DNA from 4 places in the Paenibacillus sp. FSL K6-2862 genome. Region 1 is predicted to be linked to each of the others. Evidence: riboswitches for the same ligand, from Rfam matches in the RefSeq annotation. Region 1 holds a riboswitch; each other region holds the start of a gene.
What was found. Region 1 has a riboswitch for cyclic di-AMP ahead of MHB82_RS00515 (C40 family peptidase). Riboswitches for the same ligand answer to the same signal wherever they lie in the genome.
Positions count from the first base shown of each region.

Region 1 (5,953 bases):
GCGAGCTTGCCGTGCTTACCGGCCGGGATGATCTCCGGCCGGAAGACGTGGATGCGGCGGTCGCAGAGCTCGCCGCATCGCTCGGGGCCGCTGTCGTCACGACGCTCGGCCCCGAGGGGGCTGTGTACGCGGCAGCGCCTGGCGGCCGCGTACAGGCTGGGCGTGCCGGCGCTTGCCGTGCGCCGGGCTACGCCGTAAGCGCCGTCGATACGACCGGCGCTGGCGATTGTTTCAACGGCGCGCTGGCGGTAGCCCTTTCGCGCGGGGAAACCCTGGACGCGGCAGTAGGCTATGCCATGGGAGCGGCCGCGTTATCCGTAACGAAGCTCGGCGCCCAGTCGGGGATGCCGTATGCACGTGAAGTGGAAGCCTTTTTGGCAGAACACTCAGCCAGAGGCTGAACGATATGACGAAGAGGCCCGTACCATTCCCGAGAGGGAAGGCAGGGGCCTCTTTGCTGCGTATCTCGTTATCCTTATTTCTTCTCGGCCAGCCACATCGCGATATTGGCAATTTCCTCGTCCTTCAGTTTGTCCTTGAAGGAAGGCATGCCTCCGCCTTTACCTTTGACAATGGTAGAGTAGATCTTCTCCACATCATCCTTGCTGCCGATGTTAGCTAGAGCAGGTCCTACGCCACCTTGAAGCTGATCCCCGTGACACGTGATACAATTGGCTTTGACCAGTGCTTCAGCCTGTCCGGCATCCATTGCCACTTCCGGCATGGTTGGTTTCGCTTCTTCAGCCACTTCCTCTTTCCCTGGAAGCGTAAACATTAATACAATAGCCAATGCGCATGCTGCAAAAAATACCCCGCTCATGATCCATTTGTGCATCCGTTATGTCCCCTCCAGAATGAAAGATCATCTAAACTGAAACTGTCCATATCATTATAACGGAACCTGTTAAGACATCATAGCATTTTGTGGTAATTTTTTGAACTAATCACATAAACGGGCATGAATTTCTTTTTGGTTATGCGGTTTAAGGGTTAACGAGGTCCTTCATAGACCATGCAATAAAAAGGCATCAAACCACTTGGTGTCTGTCGTTCATACGTATCCTGGGTGACAAATCCAGCCTTGTGATAAACCCGAATAGCCCGCGTATTCCAGGTGAGCACTTCGAGATCGATCTCATGACTTGGGTTCCGCCGAATGGCTTCCTTCACGATCGCAGAGACAAAGGCAGTACCGCGACCTTGTCCACACTGTTCAGGGTGCATACCAAGTCCAATGCGCGTCACGCCTTCAAGAGGAAAGAATTGAACGAATCCGCAAAGTTGGTCCTGCTCTCCGAGTACAACAGCATATTGCTCTTTTCGAAGCTGCTCGTCCCCGAATTCAACCTCCAGCGCCTTCATCTGTTCCCAGGGCAGCCAGGTATAGATGTTATAGGGTGGTTCATATATCCAGCTGCAGATCAATGCTGCATGTTCTTCTTGCATCGGCACAACGTGAAACGTTACAGAAGCTTCATCCACACCACTGCACGCTCCTTTCATTGTGAACAAGCTACTTCTAGTCATACGCTAATCGTTTATAACATATGTCATTTCATATTTAATCCTGATTTTACTCTACAAAAGAGGAGGGTATTTGGCAAGGTTTTGCTCCCTTGAAAAAAAGTGAAACAAAAGTTTCTGGAATTTCGTTTATATTATAGTAGGATGGGTAAAAACATCATAAGGGCATGGACGAACAAGCACAAAAAAACCGCCGGATACATTCCTGCGGAGAATGTACCGGGCGGTTGATTTATGCTTCGTTACAGTATGATGTTGCTCAGCTTGTCCCTAGTCGAGGGCCAGTGACTCATATGCGTCCGTGCTCATAATCCGTTTAGCGCCAACATAGCGGTTGGCCCAGTAGTTCTCACTCAAAGAACTAATGGTAACTCCTTTGGAAGACGAGGAGTGTGCAAACTTACCTTCACCCACGAAAATCCCTACGTGTGAAACCCCTTTACCCGTTGTATTGAAGAATACCAGATCGCCTGGTCTCATTTCCATGCGGGATACCGAGTCACCCATGTCGAATTGGGAACTGGATTGACGAGCCAAATCGATGCCCAGCTTTTCGAATACATACCGTGTGAATCCAGAGCAGTCAAAGCCGTTAAGCGTTGTTCCACCACTTTTGTATGTAGTTCCCATTGCTGAATCAATTACTTTATCCATTTTTGAATCTGCGAATGCGCTGCCTGCTCCAAGCGATAGTGCGAATGTTAAGCTAAGGACAGCTGCTGTTAATTTCTTTTTGAACAAGAGATATACCCCTTCCAACGCCTGCGAGGTTAGCTTAAGGATTCGGTTGAAGGTCCCCTATGATCCCTCTGTAGCAAGATCAATTCACCCATAACTGGTTCCCCCGCTTCCCAGGTGCCAGGAATTTGGCTATGCTAGTTGTGCACCTGCGAAATCAAGAAATGACGATTTAATTTTAAGTAGTTACAATTCATAAGGTAAAGATTACAAAGTTGTTACTAAAAACTCACTGCGATTATTGTAACAGAGGAGTAAAGCTTTGGCAACGTTTAACAAGAAAATTAGCAAAAAAAACCTCGACCTTTGACGGGGAAAGGTTGAGGTTTGCTTTTTTGAAGCGTAAACATTGACACAAGTTTACATGAAGATGGTAACAATTTTTGAGCGGTTCATTACACTTTTTAACCTTTGGAGGACTTGGACTGCCACAGGCGGAAATGAGCACATATCTTCCATATATCCAACAAACATCTGGCGAGCGGATAGGTTTGTTGCAGGATCAGACCGATGAGACCTGTCAGGAACCACGACGCAGATGTGAAGGCACCGAAGATGAGCAGATGAATTCCTCCCAGAACCACTGCGATACCAATGAGAGAAATGATATGACGCAAGGCGAGCAATAGACCGAGAAATGTACCTTTTACCCCGCCCTGACTCTCGGGTGCTGTGGCGCCAAACTGCATATATAACAAAGCATGATGTACGATCCATCCATACACGATCCATCCGGCTACATATGGAATGCCTGGCAGCAGCAGCTGCAGCGAGTGGAATCCATCCAGAAAGATACTATACAGCTTGGGGATCAGCCAGTACGCAGGCAGCAGTAATAATAGCGTTTTAATGAAATGAAGCAGCATCATCGGTTTCCACAGTGCCTTGATCCCACGTATAAAAGGAATACGTTCTTCTGTATGATTGAAGTGTTGTAATGAATAGAGTAGCCCTGCCTGAATGAGAGGGGTAATCAGCATGCGGAGCAGGAGCATGGCCCCAAGTATCCATAAATAACGATGCACCTCGGGATGGGTAGACAGACTGAGCTGGCTTTCCATTTTGAATAAAATGGTACTCAGCTCCCCGGCGTCAGGGTCCGGATAGCGCAGCAGCAAGGGAATAACTGCCGATTGCACCATTTTATAGATGAAGTAACCCCATACTAGCTGATAGAGAAACAAAAGTGCCACAATGAACATATGCTGACGGACGAGAAACCAGCCCTCACGTATTTTTGCTTTCACTGTCTCCACCTCACCATGACAGACCTCCGAATATAGCTTCAATGAGCTTGGTTACACTCATGCTCCAGCGGAACTTGGATGGTTCATCCAGACCGGCTTTCAAAAAGTTATTCATATGACGGTTCTCCAGCACAACGGTATATAACGGATCGGTCATGGCCCAGGATACAGGCGAGCTGTACGTTAACTTGTACGTAATTCGACCGTTACTGCCATCCCATTCCTTGGCGACGATGTGTCCATCTTCAAAAACGATGCGAACGGGGACTTTCTCGTAGTCGCTGCCTTTTTTTACTAATGTTACCGATGATTCGTACAACGTTTGACCGTCTTTCTCAACAGGCTTGACCTGGATATTCTCCACGGCGAAGTCGGCCATTCCGTCCCCATATACGTATTGATTAAAATAATCAGACCAGGACTTATGAGTCACTTGCTCCACGACCTTTTGGAAATCGGCCGAAGTAGGATGTTTGAACCGATATTTTTTAACATAAGTTGAAAGAATGCGTTCCATCGTTTTGGCGCCTACTTGTTGTTCGATGCCCAGCAGCACAAGCTTGCCCCTTGTGTAAACATTGGCTGCGTAATGATTCTGGGAATCAAACTTCCAGGACTCCTGCGTGAGTGAGGCAGGTGAAGTAATTAAGCCGGATTGAACGGGCAGATTCGGAATAAGTCCGTATTCCTGTTCCATCAGTTTGTCTTCTGCGTAAGAGGTGAACCCCTCATCCAGCCAAGCTTCTTCAAATTCATTGCTGGCAACCATACCATAGAAGTACTGATGGCCTATCTCGTGTACAACCGTGCGTTCCAGATCGTAGCCTGGTGTAGTATCGTCCGCACCGAAGGCTGTAACTAAGGTAGGATACTCCATGCCGCCTGCTCCATTGCCTGTCTTCGGGGGAACAACGATAGAGAGCGTGGAATACGGATACGGACCAAACCACTTGCTGTAATTCGAAAGAGCTGCTTTGGCTGCATAGAAGTAACGTTCCTTCAGATCCTGGTGGGCCGGGTCCAGATAGAGCTTGATTCGTACACCTGGCACGTTGGGAGCGGAGAAGGGTTCTTCTGCATAAACAAAGTCAGGTGAGGCTGCCCAGGCAAAGTCGTGCACATCGTCAGCATAGAATTGATAGATCTTTTCGCCATTTTTTATAACAGCCTGCTTCGTTGGAAACCCGGTCGCGGCAACCTTGTATGTTTCCGGTACCCGAATACGCACACTATAGATGCCAAAATCCGCATAAAACTCGGAATTCCCGTGGTACTGATGCAGATTCCAGCCCTCAGCCGTACGTCCTCGCGTGCCTGCAGGCTCGTATACACTGAGTTTGGGGAACCATTGGCCCGCCATAACGAAGTTTTCAGCGGTCCCCATGCGGGCAAAGATTTTGGGCAGCTTGACCTCAAACCGGGTATGCAGTGTAATGGTTTCCCCGCCCTTGACCGGCTTGGGTAATCTCACTTTTATGAGCGTTTTGTCTTTCATGTTTCCGTCATCCGGCTGTACATATTGCATCCGGTGCAGCAGGGAAAGCCCGTCCTCTGTTTTCATCTCTGTAATATTCATGGAGCCGTAACCGTCCGTTGGCATCACATCACCGCGAAGCTTTCCTCCGGATTCCTTCATAAATGTTGTGTCAGTAGAAGAGAATGCATTGGGGTATAAGTGGAAATAAAGTTCGCTGACTGTTTTTTTACCCGGATGAGTCCAGGTCAGCGTCTGCGTTCCCTCCAAGACATTGCCGTCTACTAGCTTCACATCCATGTGATATTCCACCACGCGGTTGCTGAACACCTCAGCAGTAGGTGTCTGTACACTTTCTGGAGGTGCCGGAGTTTGGACTTTTGCCGGAGGCTTGCCCAATTCCGGGGCGAGCGTTGGCAAGTCGGATGTCGTAGAACGAGTGTGATCCAGAGTGATCCATATGGCTCCGGTAAACACACACAGGGCCAGAATTGCAGTAAGCCAGCTCTTGGCGCGTAGTGGAATCATCGTTAAATACCTCCCGTTGACAAGCATCTACAGCATGTATATGTTTGCAATGGGGCGATTATTAGTTAAAATATTTGTATCAACCCTTGGAGGCTATAACTATGGATCAAAACGAGCAAAACGGCAAAAAACAGATTGCCTTGAATATCGTAAGTGCCAAGAGCAAACATAAAGGTTTCGGTGCAGGCTCCATTGATCTGAACAACCTGTCGCCGGTTATTATTGATAATGGCGAGGCGAAGATTGATATTGGTGCCATGCATGCAAAGAGCAAGGTAGAACGTGGAATCAAGTTTTCAACGAATCGGGAAGATGTACCTAACGGTCGCCAGGTATGGTTGGTTTGGGTAGCTGTGGACCGTACAGAACAGGGACAATTGTACGGTGGAGCAACAGCGTGCGAGATGTGGATCGATACCGAGGCGAAACGAGGATGGAAGCT
Region 1 covers NZ_JBBOSN010000001.1:107,019-112,971, forward strand. Annotated here, with positions in the region: gene rbsK (ribokinase) at 1-401, shown strand, start outside; gene MHB82_RS00505 (c-type cytochrome) at 476-835, opposite strand; gene MHB82_RS00510 (GNAT family N-acetyltransferase) at 991-1,503, opposite strand; gene MHB82_RS00515 (C40 family peptidase) at 1,795-2,265, opposite strand; cyclic di-AMP (ydaO/yuaA leader) riboswitch at 2,269-2,406, opposite strand; gene MHB82_RS00520 (hypothetical protein) at 2,667-3,509, opposite strand; gene MHB82_RS00525 (M1 family metallopeptidase) at 3,520-5,511, opposite strand; gene MHB82_RS00530 (YwhD family protein) at 5,613-5,953, shown strand, end outside.

Region 2 (5,953 bases), 2.1 Mb from region 1:
ATATATTTGTACTTCCTTCCAGGGCAGAGGCGTTTGGTTCCGTGTTTGCCGAGGCAGCACTGAGTTGTCTTGCGCTTATTGGTACGGACGTGGGTGGAATTCCTGAACAGATCGAGAACGGCAGCAACGGGCTGCTCGTTCCCCCTGAGGATCCTTCGGCACTTGCTGAGGCGTTGGAGAAAGTTATGCTGGATCCTTCATATCGTTACGAACTTGCACGTTCCGCGTGTGAGAAGGCCAAAACGCACTATTCTTTGGGCAGATCGGTTAATGAACTGAAAAAGCTGTACCTGCAATACGCCAGCAAAGCCTAGATTCATCCCTGAAAATAAAATAAACAGAAGAAGCCGCTGGAGAACAGCGGCTTTTTGCTTGCGAGAATATGGCATTGAAATGTAATACATTTTGGAAGACAGTATAACTTACAAGTTTTTATGTCTCGTGCGAAAGCTTCCCCAACGGTCAATCACCAATCTTCCGGCCCAGACTAGGGCAAGGCTGCCGAAGATCGGATAGAGAATGGATAGGAGAGAACTGAATCCAAACTGGCTGAGTGAGTAGCACAGCATCATAATGGTTAATGTAATTAATCTAGGGGGCACTTGTAAGTGCTGACCAAGCTGAAGAGTCATACCATAGATATCTGCGACGAATGTTGTGAATATTTCCATGAAGATCAGAGTTACATACACAGATTGCACAGCCCATCCAAGTTGGAAGGCGATGCTCCCCATCGGAATTTCGAACTGCATGATACCTGGCATCTGGGCTGACATGGCGAAATGGGCGGCTAACAGCATGAAGCCTACGCCGATTCCGCCGAGTACACCGCCCCATTTCAGGACATTACGATCACGGATTTGATTGCCTACCGGCACTAAAACAGCTTGGGCCAGTACCAGATTGAAGGATGAATACAATAGTGGAGACAGCCACACCTTTATAGGATTGGTATCCGTAGTCAGTGTAACGAACCGTAAGGCACCGGGATGGTGTATGGTGCTTGTAATCATGAGAATGGACAACAGGAGCATCATCGGAACCACAATGCTATTCATTTGCAATATGGCTTTGATGCCTCGTCCAAGAAGCAGGTACGTTCCCACTATCGTAATAATCAAACCAGTCTGGTAATGCAGTCCAAGATGCTCCACGAAGACAGAGCCTGCTCCGGCGAGCATTACACTGTTTACACCAATAAGTATCAGAAGCGTTATCCAGGTAATCCACTTTCCAGCCTTATGGCCGAATAGGTGCTTGTTCAGGTCCTCGTAAGAGCGGGAGCCGGTATCATGGGCGATGAGCATCATTTTGGTGCCCAGCCAGACAAATAGTATGGTCGATAAGCCAATGGTGATGGTGGCCCATTTGCCATACTGGGTAAAAAACTGCAATATTTCCTGCCCTGTTGCGAAGCCTGCTCCTACAACCGTTCCGATGTATGTAAATGCGATCTGCAGCACCCGGAATGCCTGTTTCATGCGTTTCCCCTCTCAGGCCCCATAATAGTTTGGACATGCGGGTACCATGGTACAAGGTATGCTTGACCCTGGTAACTCATGACAATTGAAAGAAAGCTTTGTGTTCCCAGAATCGGTCAATGATGGAGGAAAGCCGATTTCGCTTGAACTGACAGCCTCATCTATGATACTTTTACCTCATAGGATAGGCTTGGGAGGTCGAATGATGGAAGTATTAAAACAACGAATATTACAAGAAGGCGTAGTCATCTCGGATCAGGTGCTGAAGCTGGACGGATTATTGAATCACCAGATTGATCCTGCACTGACAATGGAGATGGGCCGCGAGTTTGCTGCTCGCTTTCGTGAAAGTGGAGTGACACGGGTCATAACGGTGGAGTCTTCAGGGATTCCAGTTGCTTTTGCCGCAGCACATGAACTTGGGGTGCCGCTCGTATTTGCCCGTCGAAAAAAGACACTTCTGGCAGATCCCGATGCCTACTGTGAACGTGTACCTTCCTTTACCAAAGGGATCGTAACCGATATTATGGTATCCCGCGAATATATTCATGAGAATGACCGTATTTTGTTTATAGACGATATTATCGCCAACGGAGATGCAGCTCGCGGTGTCATTAAGATCATTGAACGTTCAGGGGCGGAGCTCGTCGGATTCGGTGTCGTGGTCGAGAAATGTTTTCAGGCCGGTGCACGTACGATTCGTGAGCAGGGCATCCCGGTGGAAGCCTTGGTTCGCATTCGTTCACTGAATGATGGAACCGTGCAATTCGACGATAAACAAATGTGACAGTTTAAAGGAAAAAGCCTATTTTTTGAACAATGCCTTTGCATGACCGCGGATTTCATTTATAATGGGGTTATGTTAGGGAGAGGAGGCAACACCATGGGGAACCAACCGGCATCAGAACAATTTTTTATTGAAAAGCTGGCGGAGTCGAAAGTTCATTTTGAACGTGCCCTGGATTGTAAACATACGGAATTTGATGACCTTTATCCCTATATGATTGAACATCCTCAATTTTTCTGGTACAAACGCTATGTTGCCTGGTCAGAGTTGCTGACTATTGTAGGCTTGTGTGAAGAGTTGTCCTTCGCTTGGAAAGAACAATTTACACCACATCAAGTGGAGTACCTTGAAGAACGTGTGATGTCCGCCAAAGTGCTTGATTTTTGGTTCGAGAAGAACGACAGCAAAGAGCACGCGCAGCGGTAACTTTCAGTCGGGATATTTTTCGAATGACATAACAGTCCAATACAGTCACGTGAGACCTAAATGACTCTTCATTTAGGTCTCTTTTTGTAAATTATTTTGGAACATAGGAGCCATAGACATGATTAGTGATGCAGAACTGGATGCACTGCGCTTATCGGGTGAAAAAGTAAGAGTGGTACGGGATGGTTTGGAGTCCAACGATGTAACAGGGATTGTCGTTGCATGGGATGGGGAACAGGTGCTTATCCGTCGCCAGAACAGACGTGTGGTCAAGCTGGACCGTAGTTATCGCTATCAGCTCTTTAGCGAACCGCGCCAAAGTCCGGCTGAATGAATAGAGCCGCTCTGGAGACGGATGCATGGAATTACCATGGAGGGTTTGGCATACTTCTGCCACTCGGGAGAGAAGATAGGTACAGCGAGAATTCGTAAACTTATCAGCCGAGAGGATGTGCGGGTAGCCATGACATTGATGAATGATAAGGTACATGCCTACAAGGATCAGATTGGAGAATTAAGCGATGTATTGCCTGGCGTAGTCAAAGCGTATCACGAATTTACGGGTGAATGTTTCCAGTCAGGTGCCATTGATGCCAAAACCAAGCAGCTGATTGCCCTCGGCATTGGATTGTTTGCCAATAACGAAGTATGCACGTTTTACCATGTAGAAGAGGCCCGTGCGAAGGGCGCAACCGATCAGGAGATTATGGAGACCGTTGCGGTAGCCGGAGCGGTAGGCGGCGGTCACGCACTGTCTCAAGGTGCAATGCGTGTGCAAAAAGCATTGCACTAGGTTTTTCCTGCAAGTGAGTCTGAATAACAAGACAGCAAAACAGGCTCTGGAATGATCCAGAGCCTGTTTTTTGTCCAACTTATATTTTTCCAAGCATCTTGTTATACATAAACTGTCCAGTCACCCGTCGTGCTGTTACATAACGGTCACTGAAGTATGGATTCGACATTTTGGTGATGCTGACACCTTTACTGCTGGAAGCATGAGCGAATTGTCCGCCCCCGATGTATACGCCCGTATGCGAAATGCCGCTACCTGAAGTGTTGAAGAATACCATGTCACCTGTGCGCAGATTGGCTTTGGATACCGGAGTACCCGCCTTGGCCTGTTGCTGTGAAGTGCGTGGCAATTCAATGCTATATTTTTGGAAGATATATCTCATAAATCCAGAGCAATCAAACCCGGCCAGCGTTGTGCCGCCCCACTTGTAAGGTATTCCAGTCATGTTGTTAACGACGGTGTTAATACTGCTCGCCTCAGTGCTTGCTGCACCAGATGTAAATAGAACGGCTGCGCCAAAAATAGAAATGATCAGTTTTTTCAAAATCAATGTTCTCCCTTCGATGCCTACGGAGTTAGCTAAGGGTTCGGTAGAAGGTTCCCTATATTTCCTATGTATAAGAATAATTCACCCAAAATGGTTCCCCCGTTTTCAAACATGAAACTCGGCAAATGAATAATTAATATTTTGTAACCTTTTGAAACTATATTGCATAAATGCGTAATTGTCAAACCTTTCTTCCTCCTGCAATGTTAACGGAATTCAAGACTTTTTGTGGAAAGTAGTAGTTCTCCATGTTTATTTATGATGACAAAAACGTAATTTGTGTTTCATCAGCACATAAATTGGACAAATAAGTAAATTGGAGTAGTAGAGTAGAGCAAGGTTCATTCTCAACAGGGAAAGGCAGGTTTCGACCAGATTTTATAACTTTCGGTTATCGTAGTCTTATACTAATCATTTAACTGTTGACACGTTAAATTTCACATGATATATTATTTCTTGTCGCCGCGATAGATTATCTCGGAGATATGCCATATGCGGTCGTGGCGGAATTGGCAGACGCGCACGGTTCAGGTCCGTGTGGGCTAACCCCCCGTGGAGGTTCGAGTCCTCTCGACCGCATCATAAGAAGAAAAGGTTTCTCGTTAGGCTAGCGCCTGCGGGAAACCTTTTTTTATTTCTTTTTTATGTGACCAAAACCACGATACACACATCGTTACTTAAACAACGTCCTCTGAATCGATCTGATGGCAGCAGTTCACTTGCAAAATCTCCGGTGTAAGGGGAGAAATGCCTGTTCTATGGTTGTTGTACCCCTGCTTTCACGGTGAAATGTACGCAAAATTCCGAATTGTACCTATCCTGAGCATAATACATCCACTATTCTTTTCACGTAAGGAAAGCGCTATCATTATGGATTTGAATTCACTATTTCAGAGGGGGTAGGGATGATTTGAAGCGAATGGGTAAACGGATGGCGATGGTTTTTGTGGTGTTCATCTTTGCAGCAGTTCAGTTTGGTTTTACAGGGACCAAAGGTCGTGTGGTTGAAGCTGCTGCAGAGACAAAATTAGCTGAGAAACCTTACATGGGCTGGAGCAGTTACAGTATGCAGGTGTATGACCCTTCCGTAAAATGGACATCAGCGGAGAGCATCAAGAAGCAATCGGATGCCATGCGCGAGAAGTTACAGGCTCATGGCTATGAATATATCAATATTGATGCGGGATGGAACGGAGATAATGATGAATACGGAAGACCGATTCCTAACCAAGAGCTGTATCCGAACGGATTCCAGGAGGTTATCGACTATGTTCATAACAATGGTCAGAAGATCGGGATCTATCTGATTCCCGGATTGTCCATTGATGCATATAATAAAAACCTTGAAATCTATGGGACGGGCGGAGCTTGCCGGATGCAGGATATTGCTTATCAGCCGCTTACCGTGATGGATGCTTGGAATGCGTATACCTACAAGATTGATTTTTCGAATCCATGTGCTCAGAAATACATCGATTCCATCGCAGATCTACTGGGCGAGTGGGGCATTAACTTTGTCAAATTCGACAGCGTGACTCCAGGATCAGGAATTAACAATCTGAGCCGGGATGCACGAGGAGATGTGGAGGCCTGGTCCAAAGCTTTGGCAAGGCATAATATCTGGTTCGAGCTTTCATGGGCACTGGACCATAACTACGTGGATTTCTGGAAAGAACACGCTAATGGCTGGCGTATCGATTGGGATGTGGAAGCATACGACAGCAATGTGGGATTAACGCAGTGGGCTAATATTGCACGATTGTTTCCAATCGCTGCGCTTTGGTGGCGTGATGCAGGTCCTGGCGGGTGGAATGATTTTGACTCGTTAAACGTGGGCAATGGTTCCATGGATGGGCTCACCAAGGATGAACGGAAGACAGCCATGACATTCTGGGCGATCTCGTCTGCACCGTTGTATA
Region 2 covers NZ_JBBOSN010000001.1:2,195,537-2,201,489, forward strand. Annotated here, with positions in the region: gene MHB82_RS10305 (glycosyltransferase family 4 protein) at 1-314, shown strand, start outside; gene MHB82_RS10310 (YkvI family membrane protein) at 423-1,481, opposite strand; gene MHB82_RS10315 (xanthine phosphoribosyltransferase) at 1,687-2,268, shown strand; gene MHB82_RS10320 (hypothetical protein) at 2,365-2,694, shown strand; gene MHB82_RS10325 (hypothetical protein) at 2,813-3,028, shown strand; gene MHB82_RS10330 (carboxymuconolactone decarboxylase family protein) at 3,158-3,487, shown strand; gene MHB82_RS10335 (C40 family peptidase) at 3,567-4,031, opposite strand; cyclic di-AMP (ydaO/yuaA leader) riboswitch at 4,037-4,168, opposite strand; tRNA gene MHB82_RS10340 (tRNA-Leu) at 4,529-4,613, shown strand; gene MHB82_RS10345 (X2-like carbohydrate binding domain-containing protein) at 4,954-5,953, shown strand, end outside.
Region 2: linked by a shared signal. The riboswitch ahead of MHB82_RS10335 (C40 family peptidase) and the one ahead of MHB82_RS00515 (C40 family peptidase) in region 1 are both predicted to bind cyclic di-AMP.

Region 3 (5,953 bases), 4.0 Mb from region 1:
CTTGAAAGAGGGGGGTGAAATATATAGCATTTACGCCAAGTTTGGTTAGATCATCCAGATGATCGAGGACGCCTTGCAGGTCTCCGCCAAAGTAGTTATCCAGCTCGGGCGTACCTCCCCAAGCGTGAGTTCCTTCGGGATTGAGGTCTGGATTGCCATTGGCGAACCGTTCGGTCATGATCTGGTAAAACACAGCTTCTTTGGCCCATTCGGGAACCTTAAACACATCAATTTCATGAATGTACGAGAATTCGTAATATCCTCCAGTAGGGTAAGGGGGATCTCGGTGAATCCCATTGTCGGCCAGAAATACATTTTCATGACCCGCAGTGACTCGAAAAATATAGGTAAGTCGCTTGAATTTGGGTTTAACCGCAGCCTCCCAGTAGTCGAACATGCTATCCGAAGCAGCTTTTTCCAGTTGGATTTCCCTGTAGGTTCCGTCCCAATCATATTTATCACCGGTCAGTGCAGTCACATAGTCTACATCATCTCTCTTCGTACGTACACGCAGATGAATCGTAGACGTGTTGTAGGCGTAAGCCCACTTGTCACGTGGAACGTGATACATCGCTTCGAGCAGCATGACGGCACCTCCTGTATCAAGATGAGTATAGCATTACATAACCAAGCTAGACAGCAAATGAACCATAAAGGGTTTACATAATTAGTAAAATTTTCATCATTTTCATGATTTTCATTTCACAAGCATCTCCAGGTTAGGGTTGAATATACGTATGCAAAATAAAGAAAAGAGGTGTTTTCTGCAGACCTGGTGATATCCATCAAATCTGTAGAGAACACCTCTTTGGTTGTCTCTGTTAACTTAGAACTTATATTATCGTAAGGCTTGTTCAAACTCTGTTCGAATCGTTTGCAGCAGCTCAGGCTTCGTTAGCACATCATAAGCTGTTGTGGCAAGTGCTTTTGCACCCAAGATCATGCCATCCAGTGCCCTTTCCTGTAAAGCCAGATCGCGGAATTCGATGGAGTGCAGGGTATGCACCTCATCAACGACCTGAATGTAGGGATGAATTGCAGGACAGCGTAAGGATACGTTACCGATATCCATGGAGCCATGATCATCTCCGCTAACAATCTCGTCTTGAGGAATACCGAGTTCCATGAGGTTTTCACTGAACGTTGCAGATAAAGATTCATTGGTTACCATCTCATCATATGACGTTTCATAATTCGAAGTCACAAGACGACAGCCTGTTTGGAGCGCAGAACCTTCGGCAATTTGTATGACACGCTGCGTTAGTATGTTAAGCTCTTTTCTGGTTGCGGCGCGTACGTAAAATTGGGCTGAAGCGTAGTCGGGAATGATGTTGGCAGCCTGACCACCGCTATTAATAACACCATGGATCCGGACTGTACTTCTCACTTGCTGGCGGAATGCATTAATGCCGTTAAAGGTTTGAATGACGGCATCGAGAGCATTAATCCCTTCATGCGGACTGGCCGCGGCGTGAGAGGATTTCCCGTGGAATTCGAATTGCACGGCATCAATGGCCAGAGAGCTGCCCGATTTCTCATAAGCATAGTAAGGATGGGCCATCAGTGCGACATCACAATCATCAAACAGACCTGCTTCAGCCATTGGAACTTTGGCGCCACGAGTTTCCTCAGCAGGTGTGCCGAAGACTTTTAACGTTCCTCCAACTTCATCCAAAATGGACTTTAGACCGACAGCAGCACCCAGACTCATCATACATATCAGATGATGGCCGCAAGCGTGACCAATCTCGGGAAGTGCATCGTATTCGCATAACAGCGCTATGGTTGGTCCTTTTTTGGCAGCAGCGTAGGTGCCGATAAAAGCCGTATCCAATCCAAGTACGGGAGCTTCTACTTCAAAACCGTGAAATATCAGTTCTTCCTTTAAACGGGCAGAAGCAAGGTATTCCTCGTTCCCGAGTTCGGGATTGGCACCAATGTATGATGAAATCTCCTTAAAACGGGAAGCATATTGATCAATAACCGACAAAATTTGTGATTTGGTATGTGTCATCGTGAACTCCTTCGTGCAAAATGAAAATAATTTAGTCATTATATCATGTTTGCTTGGTTTTTTCAGAAACAAGTCAGGATTTGTAAGTTGAAAACTCATTGCATAATCATGCATTGTACTTTATAATGACTCAGGCATCAACATGAGGAAGCACATAATGTATGTAAGGGGAGAACAGGGTTGAAATTGATTAGTCGTTACACCATGATGCTGTTGACCTTTGTCGTTTTATTGACGGCTGCCGTTCCTTCGGCGCTGGCAAGTGGAACTACAGGCACTTCAGACAGTAAAAAATTGGTTCTCGGCACGAGTGCCGACTTTGCACCATATGAATTCCATAAAGTGATTAATGGCAAGGATGAGATTGTCGGATTCGATATTGCCATTGCCAAAGAGATTGCTGCCGATTTGGGCGTAGAACTTGTAATAGAAGATATGGGTTTCGACGGCCTGCTGCCTGCATTGCAGAGTGGACGCGTGGATATTGTTATTTCAGGCATGACACCGACAGAGGACCGCAAGAAAAGTATCGACTTCTCCGATACCTACTATAAATCGAAACAAGTCATCATGGTTCGCAATGAGGATAAAGACAAATACCCAACCATGGCTGAACTGGAAAATGAAAAGATCGGAGCACAAAAAGGTTCGATCCAGGAAACAATCGGACAGAAGATTCCTGGAGCTAAGCTGACGTCTCTTGATAAAATCTCGGACATAGTGCTTCAACTGCAAACTAAACGGATCAACGCTGCAATCGTTGAAGATACCGTTGCCGCAGGATACCTGGATGATATGATCGGACTTGCGCCTGCTGTTCCGGATGAAGAGCAGGTAGCAGCAGCGATCGGTATCCGCAAAGGCAATACGGAATTGCTGAATGCCGTTAATGGTACGCTTGAACGACTGAAGAGCGAAAATAAAATTGATCAGATGGTAACGGAAGCCAGTCAATTAATGGCAGACCGTGAGGTCAAATCGCCAAATATTTTTGAAGTATTCTGGCAATACAAAAGCTTTTATGCTACGGGGGTTGGTTATACCCTCCTATTGTCCGCACTTGGCGTAATTTTCGGGGTAATTATCGGTTTGATCATTTGCATGTTCCGGATGCATGATATGGCCATTTTACGTTGGATTGGTACGGCATATGTTGAAGTCATTCGCGGGACGCCGATGCTGGTTCAACTGATGATTATCTATTATGGCCTTTCCCTGACCTTCGGTATTAATTTCTCAGCTCTTCAAGCCGGTATTATCACACTCTCCATCAACAGTGGTGCTTACCTTGCAGAGATCTTCCGTGCTGGGATTCAAGGGGTTGACCGGGGTCAACTGGAAGCAGCACGTTCGCTTGGGATGGGTAGAGGCGCGGCAATGAGATTTATTATTTTGCCACAGGCTTTCAAAGCTGTACTGCCTGCCATCGGTAATGAATTCGTAACCATTATCAAGGAATCATCCATTATCTCGGTCATTGGTATGGTTGATATCATGTATCAGGCAAGTGTAGTCAAAAACATTACGTACCAAGGAATGAATCCGTTCCTTATTGCAGCAGCCATATACTTTGTATTGACATTTATTTTGTCCAAGCTGCTGGGTCGACTGGAAAGGAAGTTGAGTGCAAGTGATAGACGTTAGACAACTATACAAATCCTACGATAAAAACGAAGTACTTAAAGGCATAGATGTCACGATTGGCAAGGGCGAGGTCGTTGTTGTAATTGGTCCTTCAGGATCAGGCAAAAGTACTTTCCTTCGCTGTCTTAACTTGTTGGAGCAGCCTACTTCAGGTGAAATTAATTTCGAAGGCGTATCGATCACAGATCCCAAACACAACATTAATGCAACCCGGGAAAAAATGGGGATGGTGTTCCAGCACTTTAATCTGTTTCCGCATAAAACCGTGGAGCAAAACATTACCATTGCCCCGATTAAAGTCAAAAAGCAATCTGCACAGGAAGCCAAGCAGATCGCCACAGACTTGCTCAAAACCGTTGGGTTATTGGATAAAAAAGATGCTTATCCGAGTCAGCTGTCTGGTGGACAGAAGCAGCGGATTGCCATTGCCAGAGCGCTTGCGATGCAGCCGCATGTGATGCTGTTTGACGAGCCAACGTCTGCACTTGACCCGGAAATGGTTGGTGAAGTACTCGACGTTATGAAACGCCTGGCTGAAGGCGGCATGACGATGGTTATTGTTACCCACGAAATGGGCTTTGCCCGTGAAGTGGGTGATCGCATCATCTTTATGGATGGCGGTGTAATTGTGGAAGAGGGCACACCGGATGAAGTATTTGGTCAACCTAAGAATCCACGTACACGTGACTTCCTCGGTAAAGTCTTGTCATAACCTTTGAGCATGATCCAGTCAGTGAACCGGATTAAATAGAACGAACAAAAAAAGAAATCAAACAACCTTGCTCACGTCACGTTAGCAGGGTTTTTTTTTTGATTGTGGATAAGTATCCAGTGTCGTAAAAGTAACGTTTCTGTCATCGTTCCAGAGCTGCTTGATCGCTCTTTAACAAGAAAAATCCTTATTTCTAAAGCCGCATAATGTGTTGTTCAATACAGTTGGTAACATTTACTACGGACCTTGGTTACAAAATTGTGATATATTGTTCCTGCCGAAACTTCCTGAGGAGGAAGTGTGGAGGATGTAATGATGCAGACCGTGGGGGGAAGTTTGAAACGCACGCTGCTTGGGGTGAATTAGGGATACATAACGCAAGACGAATGTAACAGAGACCTATAGGGTGGTTTCCTCCATCCGAATCCGACAACTAACTTCGCAGGCACAATGAGGGAGGAAGACCATGATTAAGAAGAGAACTATAGCCAAAACAGCAACAGCCCTATTGACAGCAGCAATGCTCATTCAGGCCGTTCCAGCTCACGCTGATTCTGTTCACGTGGCCAAAGAGGGGGATACCTTCTATACCTTATCGAAACAATATGGAGTTGGACTGAACACACTGGTTAAAGCAAACAGTGATATTTCACCTTACAACATTTATGGTGGTTTGAAAATTACGATTCCTGGAAAAGCAAACACAGCCTCAGCTGCTCCAGCTGCGAAGAGCTCTACAGGTGCAAAGACGATTACGACCGCTAGCCTTGATGTAAATGCTGACGATAAAGTCGTTGAGGCCTGGGGCAAAACGTTTGATTATAGTAAGTCCATTGATGTGAAAGCAACAGCATACTCTGCAGCCGCTTCCGAAAATGGTGGATGGGGTGCTGTTGATTACTTCGGTAATCCACTTGAACTCGGCACGATTGCAGTAGACCCTAGTGTCATCCCACTGGGTACAAAGGTTCTTGTTACGGGTCACTCCCATCCGGGGCTGCCTAAGCAGGCATTTGTGGCTACTGCCCGGGATGTCGGTGGAGCGATCAAAGGGAAACGAATTGACATTTTCATTCCTGGGAGCCAGAAGTCTGTGAGTACCTTTGGTTTTCAGGACGTTGAACTTTATATCTTGAAATAAGTATCAGTGCTACAAAAGGGTGCCTTTATTACACGATGAACGCGTAATAAGGGTACCCTTTGTCTTTATTAAAACGCGCAAGATTGTTAATTCATAACTTATGTGTTTCCTCTACTAAGCCGAGTATTATTTGCTTTTTGGCAATTGCAGCATCTCGTCCAAAGTCACCAGATTGAAGCCCCTGCATCGCAGTTCATCTATAATCTCCGGAAGTGCTCCAATGGTACCGGACAGATTGGAGCCCACGCCTCCGCCCGCATGTTGAAGAATGATGGAGCCTGGTTTGACTGCAGATAAGACATTCTGCTTCACTTGTTCTTTGCTAAGGCCTTTCCAATCCAGCGAATCCACATTCCAATTGACGATGCTGTATTGCTGTCTTGCGGCCCATTGCAGCTGTTTTTCATTAATATCCCCGTATGGAGGACGAATCATTTTTGGT
Region 3 covers NZ_JBBOSN010000001.1:4,101,919-4,107,871, reverse strand. Annotated here, with positions in the region: gene MHB82_RS18385 (alpha-glycosidase) at 1-586, opposite strand, end outside; gene MHB82_RS18380 (M20 family metallopeptidase) at 839-2,014, opposite strand; gene MHB82_RS18375 (ABC transporter substrate-binding protein/permease) at 2,219-3,658, shown strand; gene MHB82_RS18370 (amino acid ABC transporter ATP-binding protein) at 3,645-4,370, shown strand; cyclic di-AMP (ydaO/yuaA leader) riboswitch at 4,636-4,834, shown strand; gene MHB82_RS18365 (3D domain-containing protein) at 4,837-5,511, shown strand; gene MHB82_RS18360 (polysaccharide deacetylase family protein) at 5,638-5,953, opposite strand, start outside.
Region 3: linked by a shared signal. The riboswitch ahead of MHB82_RS18365 (3D domain-containing protein) and the one ahead of MHB82_RS00515 (C40 family peptidase) in region 1 are both predicted to bind cyclic di-AMP.

Region 4 (5,953 bases), 1.3 Mb from region 1:
TACCTTCACCGCCGGATCCACCCAGTTCTTTTGGCATTTTCAGATCATGTTTAAGGACTCCATCCGATGAAGTTACCGAACCTGTACGTCCACCTTTGACTGTCGCAGTTGCTGTATATAAAGCTTCCATTAGAATCTCTCCTTTTTCTCCAATATTTTTGCTGCCTACAATTCAATTTAAACTTCTGGCTTAATTTGAAACGGTTTTGGGTTACTTCATCAGCTTCTGCATCTTTGTCATTTTCATGCATCCATCCCGCCATCTGCATAACGCGATTTATGATATAAAGTTAAATTTTCTGAAGTTGGGTAATATACTAAGGATCTGTGATCTCATCCGCTTCTCATTTTGTCCATCTACATAAAAGTTGCACTAGACAAAAATTATTGAATGAGTACAATGTAAGTAACGACATATATTTTCAGACATATAAAAGTGAATGACCCCGGTCTTCATCATAAGGAAAATCAATACGATTATTATTAAAAAGTCAGGTGAACATGTATGAGTAAAAAAAATCCATTCAGCTCTCCTTCGGCTGAACAATTGGCCGCAGCAGGCATGGCTCCCTCCCTCGGGGAAGCACACAGCTCCATGAAGGTTCCGAAAAACGTTGCCTGGTGGAAAAAATTCCTCGCCTTTGTCGGCCCAGGTTATCTGGTCGCTGTCGGCTATATGGACCCGGGGAACTGGGCAACAGATATTGCCGGCGGTTCCCAGTTCGGTTATACGCTATTATCCGTTATTTTAATCTCAAACCTTATGGCCGTCGTATTACAGTCCCTTGCAGGTAAGCTTGGCATTGTAACCGGACGGGACCTGGCCCAAGCTTGCCGCGAACGGTTCAGTATGCCGGTTGTCATTATGCTCTGGGCTCTGTGCGAACTGGCCATTGCTGCTACAGATTTGGCTGAGGTCATCGGTTCAGCCATCGCACTGAAGCTCCTGTTCAACATCCCGATGTTATACGGCGTCATTATTACGGCTGTGGATGTTCTGATTATCCTTTTGCTGCAAAATAGAGGCTTCCGCGCCCTGGAAACACTGGTCATCGTGCTGATGGCAACCATCGCCCTCTGCTTCGGGATTGACCTGTTTCTTGCCAAACCGGATATGGGCGGGGTACTCACCGGCTTTGTACCAAGTGCCGAGATACTACAGAATCCAGCGATGCTGTATATTGCCATCGGAATCATTGGAGCAACGGTTATGCCGCACAATCTGTACCTGCATTCATCCATCGTGCAGACCCGGCAGATCGAACAGACAACTCAGGGGAAAAGAGAAGCCATTCGTTACTCCACTATGGATTCAACGATCGCTTTGACCCTGGCCCTGTTTATCAACGCTGCCATACTCATTGTGTCAGCCGCTGTATTTCACAGCGCAGGCATGACACAGGTCGCTGAGATTGCAGATGCTTATCACTTGCTCACACCTCTGCTGGGCACAACCATTGCAAGTATCCTGTTTGGTGTCGCTCTGCTGGCCTCAGGTCAGAACTCTACGCTTACAGGTACACTGTCCGGCCAGATTGTCATGGAAGGTTTCCTGAACATTCGGATTCCAGCTTGGCTTCGCCGGCTCGTGACCCGATTAATTGCGATCATCCCTGCCGTTATTGTGACGGCTATCGCCGGCGAACATGGAACGGAAGAATTGCTGATTTTGAGCCAGGTGATTCTATCCTTGCAGCTGCCTTTTGCCGTTATTCCACTTGTGATGTTTACGAGTGACAAAAAAAGCATGGGCGCATTCGCCAACAAGCTGTGGCTCAAAGTCGTCTCTTGGATCATCGCTGCCGTGATTGTGGTTCTGAATGTTTATCTGATTATCCAAACCATCATGCTGTTTTAATCTATATAGCGCTAAAACCGTTTCCCTCTTACTATAGATTTATAAAAAAAGGCTGATCCCTCATCAAGAATATACTTGAAGGGATCAGCCTTTTAGCTTTGCCATACACTTGCCTTGTCCTTTATTTAATGACGCGAAAGTCATCTTTTTTTTAATTTTATCCGCTAACCTTCAGAAGGCACAAGCAGTGGAATAATCTGCTCCAAGGCTTCGATGGTCCAGTCTGCATGCTCTTGGCCCTCCAGCTCAGGCTGAAATCGTCCATAGCCCTGCAAAATCCGAATCGTTCGCATCCCCAGCTTCTTGGCAGGAATGATATCGTTATCAATCCGATCCCCAATCATGACTGCTTCCTCGGGTTCACATCCCGCCTGCTTCAAAGCCACGGCATAGAGTTCCGGATCCGGCTTGGATACGCCTTCTTCTGCCGAGCAAGCCAGTACATCCACGTACCTCCGCAGACCGTAGCTCTCCAGGCGCTCAGCTGTCCCTGGACTCTGATTGGCAATAATGCCAATTCGATAATGGTGTGACAATTCCTTCAACACCGCGTCAGCAGAAGCGAAGGGCTTCTCCAGTTCCTTCCGGAACTTCAACTTCTCCTGGATCTGCTCCCTATGACGTTCATCACTGATTAGCGTTCGAATGGCTACCCTCATGGGCCACTGCTCATAATTTCGGTAACAGGAGGCAAATATCTCTCGCACTTCCTCTATTTTCACCGGATATCCAAGCAAGCAGGCTTCTTTTACAAACTGCCCTATAATATCATCTACCGGCTCCCATTCGTCCACCAGCGTATCTCCTACATCAAAGAACAACCATTTTAACCCCCGTACATCCGGCACGCCTATTCCTCCTTGTTAGCCATGAACGCAATCTCTAAATCAGCAATGTACATTAATGCTCAAATAAAAAAGAAGACCCACCATCATGCATGAGTCTCCTCAGAATTCCGTTTTTCCACAAGTTCAATTATAACAGGCACCTTACACCGGATCAATCGGCAGCTATCACATTAACCATTAAGCAAGAAGCCAACTTCTCCATTAAGGGAATACACAATGCGGTCAGCTCCCATCCCGCGGTAAATGCCTTTGGGGTGACTCTGTTCCGTAATCACACATAGTGATTTGGAGGTCCAGGAACGGCAGATCTGCAGATAGCGGCAGGTCAGGTTCAAACTGTTCTCGAAAATAAAAACGTTGCCTACACTCGACTGCGGTAGAAACCACTTCTGAGCTTCAGCTGTATTCATGCGAATGACGTTCTCCACTCCGATTCTGCGGAGCTTCCGTTCTTCCCCTGCACTGTTAGTCAGAACGGCAAACGGCATTTTTTTGTACATCAACAGCTTGATAAACTTGCGGCCTGCTTCATTCGGTGCTGTTACTAGAATCATCTCATTATCCATCGTTCGTTCCTCCCTTGGCGTGAAAAGACAACAAAAAAGAAGCGTGGGGGACCAAGGCCTCCCGAACGCTTCTTGAATAACCCATGACGAAAACGCCATGAATATGCGTACGGCTTGTTGCCTCTCCCTTTAACGCTTACGAGGTTAGCTGACGGATTCGGGCGCGAGAGTCGCCCTATTTCCGGCTTGCACCGAAAAATTCACCCCATGGATTAGCTGTAATGACAGCCGTTCCGATTGGTTCCCCCGTTTCCCACCCATGAATGAATGGAAACTCAGCGATTAAAACATCGTTCCTGTTTCATGTATTGACCAGAGCGATATTATCGTTTGTTTCGTTGTTCATGTTAAGTTTAATTGAATTAGAAATTACGATATGAATCATACACCCGCGACATGTTAGTGTAAAGTCCGGTCAGATCAGCGAATGGACGAATTTAAGGCATTACACATCAATGATATCGCTTACAACCAATCCATTCTCCATCCATCTCTGTGAATCTCGCTAATTCTCGTCCTTATGAAAAACGTATGTAATTTTAGATATCTGTAAGTAAACATAGGAATTTATTTAATTAGTTTTGCATTATCTAATTGTAAGCAATATAATATAACTATAGGAATCATTAACCCATTATACGATATGGAGGCGACAGATCATGTCCGTTTATGACTACAAAGTCAATACCCTTCGGGGCCAGGAAGTCGAGATGTCCGATTATCGCAACAAGGTGCTGCTAATTGTAAATACGGCGAGCAAATGTGGTCTGACCCCGCAATTTGAAGGCTTACAGGAACTCTATAACAAATTCAAAGACCGGCAGTTTGAAGTACTAGGCTTCCCAAGTAACCAATTCGCTCAGGAAAAAGGATCTTCCGACGATATTGCTGAGTTCTGTCAGATGAATTACGGTGTAAGCTTTCCTATGTTTGAGAAAATTGATGTTAATGGCTCAAGCGCTCACCCACTATTCCAACACCTGACAACAGAGGCACCAGGACTGCTCGGATCCAAAGCCATCAAGTGGAACTTCACCAAATTCCTCGTTGATCAGAACGGACGTGTCGTGAAGCGTTATGCTCCAAAAACGACTCCTGACCAAATTGAGGCTGATATTGAGAAACTGCTGAAATAAATCAACATGGAGAGGCCATAATCAACAGGGAACCAGAGAAAGTCCGGTTCTGTGTGAATGGCCTTTTTTTATGTTTATCCAAACGCAAAAAAGAGGTTTTCCATATTCGGAAAACCTCTTCTTGTCGTACAATATGATGCGGTCGAGAGGACTCGAACCTCCACGGGCATACGCCCACTACCCCCTCAAGATAGCGTGTCTGCCATTCCACCACGACCGCATGTCGTAAATAATCGGCAACAAAATTGATTATACAGGTTTACATTATAAAAGTAAAGCACTTTTATAAAAACTACTTTTGCACCTGTGTTTCCCCTCCAAATATCGGTTTTTTTCGTCATGATCTTTTAACTGCTGCATACATTAAATTTCAATTCATTTATACATCTTCATTTTTAATTTTAGCTCCCCATACGAAAGTATATCATATACCTATCATTAGTTTTCTAGCATTTAACCATTACGAGTCATATAATATAACATTTAAATATAATTAAAACTTAAAAGTAAGAAACCATTGACAAAATACGGATGTTTATGTGATGATATATATCATATAATTCGGATTTTAAACATAAAAGGATTCAGAAACCAATAATAATGTTATATAATATAACACTTTACGAACATAGGAGGCGAAAGACCGTGAACCGTGGGAATAAGCTGCTCGATTATGTCAAACTGCTTGATTCCTCCATTCATGTCGGAGGTTTTACCCATTCATTTGGTATGGATGTACACATCGCTGAAGGCAGCATCCGAAATGCCGATGATTTGGAATCCTTCATGCGCTGCCAGCTGCATCCCAGTATCGTTCGACTTGAGGGCATGGCGATTAAAGGTATCTACAGCGCAACGGATCATAATGACACATGGCGAACAGCACTCATTGACAAGTTGGTTCACGTTCAGCGGACTCCTTCTGATCAAAGGGAGCAAGCCGCTGCCATGGGCAAAAGACTGATCAAGCTGGCCCGGGCTCTCCACCCCTGGATTGAATTCAACCAGCTCGAACATACCCTTGCCAAATACGAGTCTGTAGGCTGCCTCTCTACTGTTCACGCCTGGATCAACCACTACCTCGATATCCCCGTCGAGGAAGCGGTAATGGGTTACTTGCACTCAGCTATGAATGCATGCATAACCGAAGCTTCCAAAGTCCTCCCCATGCATAACGAAACCACCCAGGAACTGCTGGTTCGCCTGGCCGCAGACCTGGAGCATGAATGGAATACCGTTAGCGCCTCCGCTGCGGATGGACCGGCACAGCCAACCTCCATGTCCATGAAATCGCTGTTCCCCAGCTTCCACATGCTTGGCGCAGGGCTGCATGCTTATCGCGCCTAATCTTACCGCCTCCAAGCTTCCTTCATATTTCCCCAAAGGAAAAAAGCACGCAGCAACCTCCTTGCTGACGTGCTTTTTCTCGTATGCCTATAGAACATCACGTTTTTACGTCATTATTTAATATTAATACACTATTTTTCATCATTTATAATTGTTACATGACGTAAATGCGTATATAATGTAATGAACAGCTCGCAT
Region 4 covers NZ_JBBOSN010000001.1:1,444,051-1,450,003, reverse strand. Annotated here, with positions in the region: gene MHB82_RS06570 (organic hydroperoxide resistance protein) at 1-130, opposite strand, end outside; gene MHB82_RS06565 (Nramp family divalent metal transporter) at 563-1,858, shown strand; gene MHB82_RS06560 (HAD family hydrolase) at 2,023-2,706, opposite strand; gene MHB82_RS06555 (hypothetical protein) at 2,877-3,272, opposite strand; cyclic di-AMP (ydaO/yuaA leader) riboswitch at 3,391-3,563, opposite strand; gene MHB82_RS06550 (glutathione peroxidase) at 3,932-4,408, shown strand; tRNA gene MHB82_RS06545 (tRNA-Leu) at 4,546-4,628, opposite strand; gene MHB82_RS06540 (urease accessory protein UreF) at 5,054-5,755, shown strand.
Region 4: linked by a shared signal. The riboswitch ahead of MHB82_RS06555 (hypothetical protein) and the one ahead of MHB82_RS00515 (C40 family peptidase) in region 1 are both predicted to bind cyclic di-AMP.